2 regions of the Paenibacillus sp. FSL H3-0302 genome follow, and region 1 is predicted to be linked to the other one. Evidence: predicted binding sites of a transcription regulator. Region 1 holds the regulator's gene; the other holds the start of a gene.
The links. Region 1 encodes Rex, which represses fermentation and respiration genes when NADH is low (regulators of the CRP and FNR family bind a similar motif). Its sites were predicted from a motif close to TTGTGAAATATTTCACAA; they were not measured.

Region 1 (4,220 bases):
TTTAATCAATCGGCCTATTTTCGTATGTGAATATAAGAGAATATTCGGTGATAACCACCCATTCAGTATATCACTTAGTATATCACTTTTGTACATCAAATAAATGTAAACAAGCGAACTTATAATAAGTTCGCTTGTTTACTATGCCACCCTTAATTTCCTTATGTTCAACTTAACTTTTAGGTAAACTGTAACCTTCGCCCATTCGGGACCCATCCGAAAAGCGATAAAATTGATAATAATACCGACCGCTCTGTTTATAAAAAAGCTGCCAAGCATACTCTCCGTTATATACTCCCGGCAGCAAGCGTTCAATCGTTATGTCCGGAAGATCAGCTTTGATAATGCCGCGTATTTGGGCTTCCGAGGTTCCTTTACTTAGTTCCTCAGCAAACACTGCGTCGTCGCCTTCAGCAAATTTTCCATCTACCGTAAAGCGGACCCAGACCATAAGAGCAGTCCCGGCTTCATTTTTCCCAGTTAATACCCAGTACACTGCATTTTCATCCCAAACCGATTTTTGTGCTTTGGTTACCTGTGTTAGACCCGCTCTGGTTTTGGCAACATCCTTAGCGATATCACGCTCGTTCCATTGATCTTTCATAATATAGGCATAGAACTGGATAAGTCCAAACCCCAGGAGCAGAATCAGAACTGACCCCAGGAGGATCCATTTTTTCCTTTTCTTCAAGGTACAGCTCCCTTTCTAGTAATATATCTTTTTTGATTATATAACACACCCGCGCGTTTATCCAAAATTTCATAATTTTCTAGCTTTCCCAGCCTTAAAAATACACAAAAGGCCGCAACTTTTGCTAAAAGCAAAAAGTCGCAGCCTATTATTTATTCGTTATTCTCCAGACTTAACGCTTCAATAAACCTTCGAAGGCTTCTTGCGCTTTACGCCGGATAGCTTCCTCATCCAGGGTTAAGCATTGTCCATGCTTGATGACCTGTATACCATTCACCCACACATGCTCAACATCCTTAGCGCTAGCAGAGTAAACTGCATGAGACAACAGATCTGTGTGTGGCAGCAAATGCGGCTGATCGATATCAACAGCAATGAAATCTGCTTTCATCCCTACAGCAAGTCTGCCTACATTATTTAAAAAGATGGACTGCGCGCCATATTCTGTAGCCATACGCAGAGCCTCTGGAGCTGGAACAGCCGTTGGATCACCGCTGACACCCTTATGAATGAGAGCTGCAAGCCGCATCTCTTCAAACATATCCAAGTTATTGTTGCTTGCCGCGCCATCCGTGCCAAGAGACACCTTCACACCAGCTTTTAGAAGATCAGTAACCCGAGCCACTCCGCTAGCCAGCTTCAAATTACTGCCCGGATTATGAGATACACCCACATTATGGCGAGCCAAGATCTCAATCTCTTCATCATTTAAATGAACACCATGTGCAACTATCGAGGGACGTGTGAACATGCCAAGCTTCTCTAAGTGAGCTACAGGACGCAACCCGTAATCCGCCACATTTTGTTCCACTTCACGTTTCGTTTCGGACATATGCGTATGCATCGGTAAATCCAGATCATGCGCTGCCTGCACGAACTTAACCAGGAAGTCCGGAGGGCATGTATAAGGGGCGTGCGGCGAGATCATAGTAGTAATTCTACCTTCAGCCTTTCCATGCCAGTTACGGGCAAAAGAAATCGCTTCCGCAAGCTTGTGATTCTGTACATCCTCTGGACATAACCCGATCACACCACGCATCAATACGGAACGGATACCTGATAACTCAGCTACCTCGGCTACTCGGTCCATATGATCATACATATCGAGGAAGGTCGTAGTTCCACCCTTCAGCATTTCCAATACAGATAAGGAGGTTCCCCAGTATACATCATCACCGGTGAACTTTTCCTCCATTGGCCACATCTTCTCCTGAAGCCACACTTGTAGCGCTAAATCATCTCCATATCCACGCAGCAAAGACATCGCCGCATGACCATGTGTGTTTACAAGTCCAGGCATGAACAGCAGACGGCTGCCATCAACCACTTGCACTCCAGCTTCCATCTGAGGCTCTTCTTTTCCTATGTAAGTGATTAAATCATCTTCAATAGTCATATATCCACTCAGAACCGGCTCATCCGTTCCCGGAGTCAGAAAATACCCGCCCTTAATTATCGTTTTATTGTTGTTCATGTTCGCTTTCTTCCTTTCCATCCCGCAAGTAATAAGCAAGACTTTGCAGATCAGTTGTAAAATCAGCTGCATGCACCCGGATATTCGGTGGTGTCTTCAGAATCACAGGGGCAAAGTTCAAAATCGCTTCAATCCCAGAAGAAATGAGAATATCTGCTACATTTTGAGCTTCTGAATCAGGTACGGTAATAATGGCAATGCGAATACCTTGCTCACGAATCGTGCTGCCTAGTTCATCCATCGGTTGCACAGTAAGGGAGTTGATCTTACGTCCAACCTTAGGAGCGTACGAATCAAATATAGCCGTGATTTTCATAGTATCTTTAAGATATGCATTGTAATTAGACAAGGCATGTCCGAGATTACCTGCTCCAACTAAAGCTACATTAAGCTGTTGATCCAGCTTCAGGATATGACGGATTTTCTCAATAAGATACGTTACATCATAGCCGATACCTTTTCTGCCGAAGTCACCAAAATATGCTAAATCCTTACGAATCTGTGCGGGATTAAGATCAAGCTTTTGTCCAAGTTCCTGAGAGGAAACTGTTAATATTTCGCGATTCTGGAGATCATTCAAAAAACGCAAGTACACAGGTAGTCTGCGAACAACGGCTTCTGATATTTTTTCCGATTTCATATTTTTCCTCCTAAAAATAGTAATGTTCTTGTGAAAATCCATATTCAAACGTCTACCTCTCCTTATTAAGGACGGTACTGTAACACACCGCCCTTAAGGATAAGGAGGAGCTAAACTGAAGACGAGCGTTTTAAGAAGCGCCGCCATCCTCTAGCCATTCCGCTATGCGTGGGACCATTTGATCAGTAAGCATATGCTCCATTTTGGGACCAGGCAATGAATAAAGGAAATACTTCCCGTAATGAGATTCAATAACCCTTGTATCATAAACAATAACTATTCCGCGATCCTGCGCCGTGCGAACCAGTCTTCCGAATCCCTGCTTAAAACGAATAACCGCTTGAGGAACAGATAATTTCATGAACGGATTCTTCTTCTGGGCCTGTAATAACTCCGACTTCGCTTCCGCCAACGGGTGATTCGGCGGTTGAAATGGAAGTCTCACGATGGCCAGGCAAGTCAGTGCTTCACCTGGAATATCTACACCTTCCCAGAAGCTGCTCGTCCCCAGCAATACGGATGCTGCACTGTCCTGAAAGCGGCGGATCAGCTTGCTCCGGCTGCCACCTTCTACGCCTTGACCAAGCACCGTAATCTCTTGTGAGGCTAAAGCCTCTTTAAGCGGATCATATACCTGACGCAGCATTTTATAAGAAGTAAACAGAACCAGCATCCGCCCACGTGTTGTTTTAGCAGCTTCCGATAATGACTGTACGAGTGTATCGACAAATCGAGCATCGCCCACACTGCCCTTCACACTAGGAAAATCACGCGGTATAACTAACAGTGCCTGCTCGCGATACTTAAAGGGAGAAGGAAGAAGTGAGGTCATTAGACGTCCTTCTTCCGCAGCTTCGTTAAGTCCGAGATTATCAATCATAAATTGAAAAGACTTATCTACAGACAGCGTCGCCGAGGTAAGCACGATGCTTTTTTTCTTATCGAAGAACAACTCTTTAAGCTGGCTGCTAACATCCACAGGGACGGCATACATCTGCAGTGATTTGCTGCGGTAATTTCCATTTGCCTCCAGCCAATATACTACATTATCGTCATTCAGCCCCATAAAGAATCTTACTTGCTCACGGATGGAAGCCAAATCCTTAAATAAACCGCTAATATCAGTAACAAGACTGTCTGCTGAGGATTGGCTTTCCTGGTCGCGCATCTCGTTAAGCATTTTATCACCCTTACGGATGATGTCGCTTAACGTCAGATTCATAGTGTTCTCTAGTGCAACCAATTCATCCCAATCCTTCGGCTTACGGGCGGGAATCAACCGCATAACCAGTTGTCCCGCTTCCCCTGCCCCTGCATCACTGCGTTCCGGCAAAAGGCTGAACAGCTTGTCGCTGAGTGCATCCCAGGTTTCTTTGACGTTAAGCAGATCCGGGTAGATCCGATCGATGACTCCG
Region 2 (4,220 bases), 1.1 Mb from region 1:
ATAGCCACATCGCGATCATGAAGAAAGCAACGGAAAGTGCCAGCAACCACCATAAATCCATCATATTTTGAAAATGCCGCTCATTGTGTTGACCCAAATAGATAAATGCTGTCAGTGCGAGGATTATCGTCGGTGTGCTCCAAAACAGGGCGTAGTTGCGCATCAGCTTCAACGCGGAATGATCCTCCGCCCGAGAAGCGTAAAATGTCAGAAATGAGCCGCTAATGAACAAAACGGACACGATTGCCAGTCCAACGATACTCCACGATAACGGATTGGTAAACAGCGCCCAGTAATCTAGAGAAACCGTTTCCCCCTGCTTCACGATAAAGCCGCCTTCAGACAAAGTTAGCGCCACTGACAACGATGCTGGAATAAGCAAACCTGTAGCTCCGTACAAAAAAAGATATACTATGTTTTTCTTGGAACCGTAATTTTCAAAAGCATAGAATGAACCGCGAATCGCAAGAAGAATCACCGCAATGCTTCCCGGAACAAGTAACGCGGAGCCATAATAATAGGCTGTGTCCGGAAAAAAACCGACGATGCCAATATAGAAAAAGATAAAAAATACATTTGTAATCTCCCATACGGGTGATAAATATCGGGAAATCAGACGATTAATGAGATGATCCTGCTTTGTTAAACGTGCATAAAAGGCGAAGAAGCCCGCTCCGAAATCAATGGAAGCTATAATTAAATAGCCGTACAAAAACAGCCAGAGCACCGAGATGCCAATCAATTCGTAACTCATCATTCAGTGCCCCCCTTTTCCGTAAATTGATTAGGATGATCCTTCATCCATTTCTCCATCTCAGCTTCTGCCGGATTATTGTTGAACAAGCGTCTCAGCACGATTACACACATACTGCCGAGTACGATGTACAAGAGCAATAAGGCGAAGAATATAATTCTTACATTCGGTGAAGACGTGGCAGCCTCCTCAACACGCATATATCCACGGATAATCCACGGCTGTCGGCCAATCTCTGCATAAAACCATCCCAGCTCAACAGCCAGAAAAGCGAGAGGGGCGCTCAGTGCGATGATGCGAAGCATCCACTTGTTAAGCTCATTACGCTTTTTCCAGAACACAAACAGAAAATATAGAAACGAAATCGCGAGCAGAGTAAATCCAATTCCGACCATTAAATCAAACAGATAATGAACGAGAAGCGGTGGCCATTCTTCCTTGGGGAATTCCTCGAGCCCCGTCACCTCTGCATTAAAGTCTCCAAAGGCCAGGAAGCTGAGCAGCTTCGGCAGATGAAGAGCCCCTAGAACTTCATGCTCTGCATTCAGCCATCCCAATAGCACCAAATCCACACTGCTGCTCGTCTCAAAATGCCACTCTGCCGCTGCAAGCTTCTCTGGCTGATGCTCGGCCAAAAACTTGGCGGACACATCACCGGCTAACGTGTTCAGCAAACCGAATAGTAAAACGACTGCCATCATTAGATTTAAAGATTTTTTGTGGTATGCGGACACACCTTTTCTCAGCATCGCGAAGGCTGCAATCCCGGCTAACAAGGCAGCTCCAGTCAAATAGGCCGAGCTTAATACATGGAACACTTTGGAGAACGTCGCCGTATTCAGCATCGCTTGCACCGGGTTAATCGCTGTGAATTGGCCTGCTTCCATGACAAAGCCTTCAGGCTGGTTCATGAATCCGTTCACCGTCGTAATAAAAACGGCAGACATGCCTGCCCCGGCGACAATCGGTATCGTCAGCAGCCAATGGATATACGGATTTTTGAACCGACCCCACGTATACAAATAAATGCCCAAGAAGATAGCTTCAAAGAAGAACGCGAACACCTCCATGAATAACGGAAGTGCAATGACATTCCCAGCCAGTTTCATAAAATTCGGCCATACCAGGGCCAGTTGTAGTGAAATCGCTGTACCGGTCACGACACCAACCGCCACAGAAATGACAAATCCTCGAGACCACCGCTTTGCCATAAGTGTATAATGGGGGTCCTTCTTCCGAATCCCGATAAACTCTGCTATAGCGATCATTAGCGGTATACCGACGCCAATCGTCGCAAAAATAACGTGGAACCCGAGAGTCAAGCCTGTCACCAGCCTGCTCCATAGCACCGTATCAATTGCCATTCTTTACTGCTCCCTTCAAAACACTGTTCATTTTTCTATGATTAGGCCTGCTAACTGTTGGCTGCATTCAATATCAGGTTTAGCAAGGTTCAGCGACATCGTTGCCTGTTCGTTTTAGTATGACGTTCATCGTTCTTTGCTATGTAAAAAGAGAAAAAATTCACAAAGCAAGAGTTGGCGAGCCCGATTTATCTGATACTGAGCAGTCAAAATTATAATGTGACCTAATAATTAAAATCATCTTATCTTAAATTGCAAGTAATTCAATCACAGATATCTCTTAATCCCTAAACGTTCAAGAAAGGGTCAAATCTTTCTGACAACTCAGTGAATAACACAAAAAGTACCCGAAGGAGCTATTGATTGATTAGTGTATATGTGATGTCACAAGTTCCCTCCTACTTCGATGCTGGCAAAAAAACGATATTTTCTCATTTTGAGCCGTAATATATCCCCCTTTTGCAACAAAAAAACACTGACTCAAATCATCAGTGTTTTTTGAATTAAAGCTAATGTCATCTTCGTCATGACAAATCTTGATCTGCCAATATCATTTAGTACGACCGTAGAAAAAAGAATACCCATCTGACTTCCCAAGCTTAGTCGTCTCCGTTCCGTCCACTAGCTTGACCGCTTTCAGCAACGATACAATTTGCGTATGCATTAGCTTTGCATCAAATTTGTCCCTCTCTCTGTTGTCACTATCCACGAGCAGATAGTCGGGCATTGGAATGAAACCAATCACCGGTATCCCTGCTTCAAATAAGGGCTGACTCTCTCCAAACTCAAACTTGTTATGTCCACGCAATAATACAGTACGTGTGCTATCTGTCTTTTCAATAGCCTTCAGCCAAATGGCTGCCATCATTTCATTGCCCGCATAGGTATATTCTGTACTTATTTGTCCAGTTGGACCATAGGAACCCGAATCATCGTCCTTCCACTCCATGCTGCCTAAATGCTCGACCGTAATTCCAGCTACAGCTTTTAAATGGCCATTCTTGCCATCCCACAGCTCTCGATGCCCCTCCATCCAGGTGGAAGTTGCCTGAGAGGCCCCTTTGAACTCCGGTAATCTAAAATGCCCTGTCACAAAAGCAAATATCATCGTACGTTCCGGCTGCTCCTGCTGTAAGTAACGAATCATAGACAGCATGCCCACAGCGCCATTCTCCTCCACCACATTTATCCCATCCGTATGAGTATTTACGATAATTGCTTCGTCTTTATTCTTACCGTCAATTTTCACAAAAAAGGATTCTGTTGGGGCATCTTTTTGTATTTCCGCTTCTAAAATAACCGTACCTTCTTTATGCTCCTGAGCTGCGCTGATCACCTTTTTCCCTTCCGTTTCATTCACCCAAATCGCAGGGATTCCAGCATAATCGGTGGTAAAAGGTACATATTGCTCTTCAACCTTATCGTCAGATACCCCTTTCCAGACTAAAACAACAGCTTTTACGCCCTTTTCCTTCGCTTGCTCCAATTTAGCTTCTTTTAAAGCTGTAGTGAGGACCAGATCGCCTTCATTTGGGGCAATTTGGTTGTCCATTGGTGATGAATCCCGCATATTCATAACGATCCCACTTGGAAAATTTCTGAAATTCTCAATTTCAATGACAGCAATTTTTCCGCTGGCCTGGCCATATTCACCACGCTTCGTATACACCAGCTCCCCAGTTACACCTTTTTCGTCAGTTTCTCCGGAATAGGGAAAAGCTGAAGAGACATGAATTGCCTGCTGATCAATCATTAAAGCACTGTTCTTTTCTTCCCATCGGTCAAAAGTATAGCGATCACGAAATACTTGCAGCCCCATATCCGTTACCTGTTGCTCCAGCCAAGCAATAAACTGATTGTGACCCTCAGAGCCGGTTGTACGGCTTCCAAAAGAATTCATTACTTCAATATCTTTGAGCATCACTGCTGCAGAATCCAATTTACGTTCATCGATCGTCACTGTCGTATCAGCAGCTAATGCTACAGGTGTTGTAATAGGTTTTGCATAGACTCCAATACCCCAAAGTGCAGTAACGATAAGTGCAGCAATGCTGAATAACACTTTACGAACCACTAGAAACGGAGTAACTCTTCTGCTTACC

Region 2: MHH50_RS15770 (cytochrome ubiquinol oxidase subunit I) is a predicted target of Rex. The motif match lies at 2,267-2,284, and genes of this name have one in related genera.

Annotation. Positions count from the first base shown of each region.
Region 1 is NZ_CP150284.1:4,649,924-4,654,143, forward strand. Features, by position in the region: gene MHH50_RS20635 (DUF5590 domain-containing protein) at 173-691, opposite strand; gene MHH50_RS20640 (amidohydrolase) at 864-2,165, opposite strand; gene MHH50_RS20645 (redox-sensing transcriptional repressor Rex) at 2,152-2,805, opposite strand; gene dinG (ATP-dependent DNA helicase DinG) at 2,936-4,220, opposite strand, start outside.
Region 2 is NZ_CP150284.1:3,566,833-3,571,052, reverse strand. Features, by position in the region: gene MHH50_RS15775 (cytochrome d ubiquinol oxidase subunit II) at 1-757, opposite strand, end outside; gene MHH50_RS15770 (cytochrome ubiquinol oxidase subunit I) at 754-2,118, opposite strand; gene MHH50_RS15765 (hypothetical protein) at 2,669-4,220, opposite strand, start outside.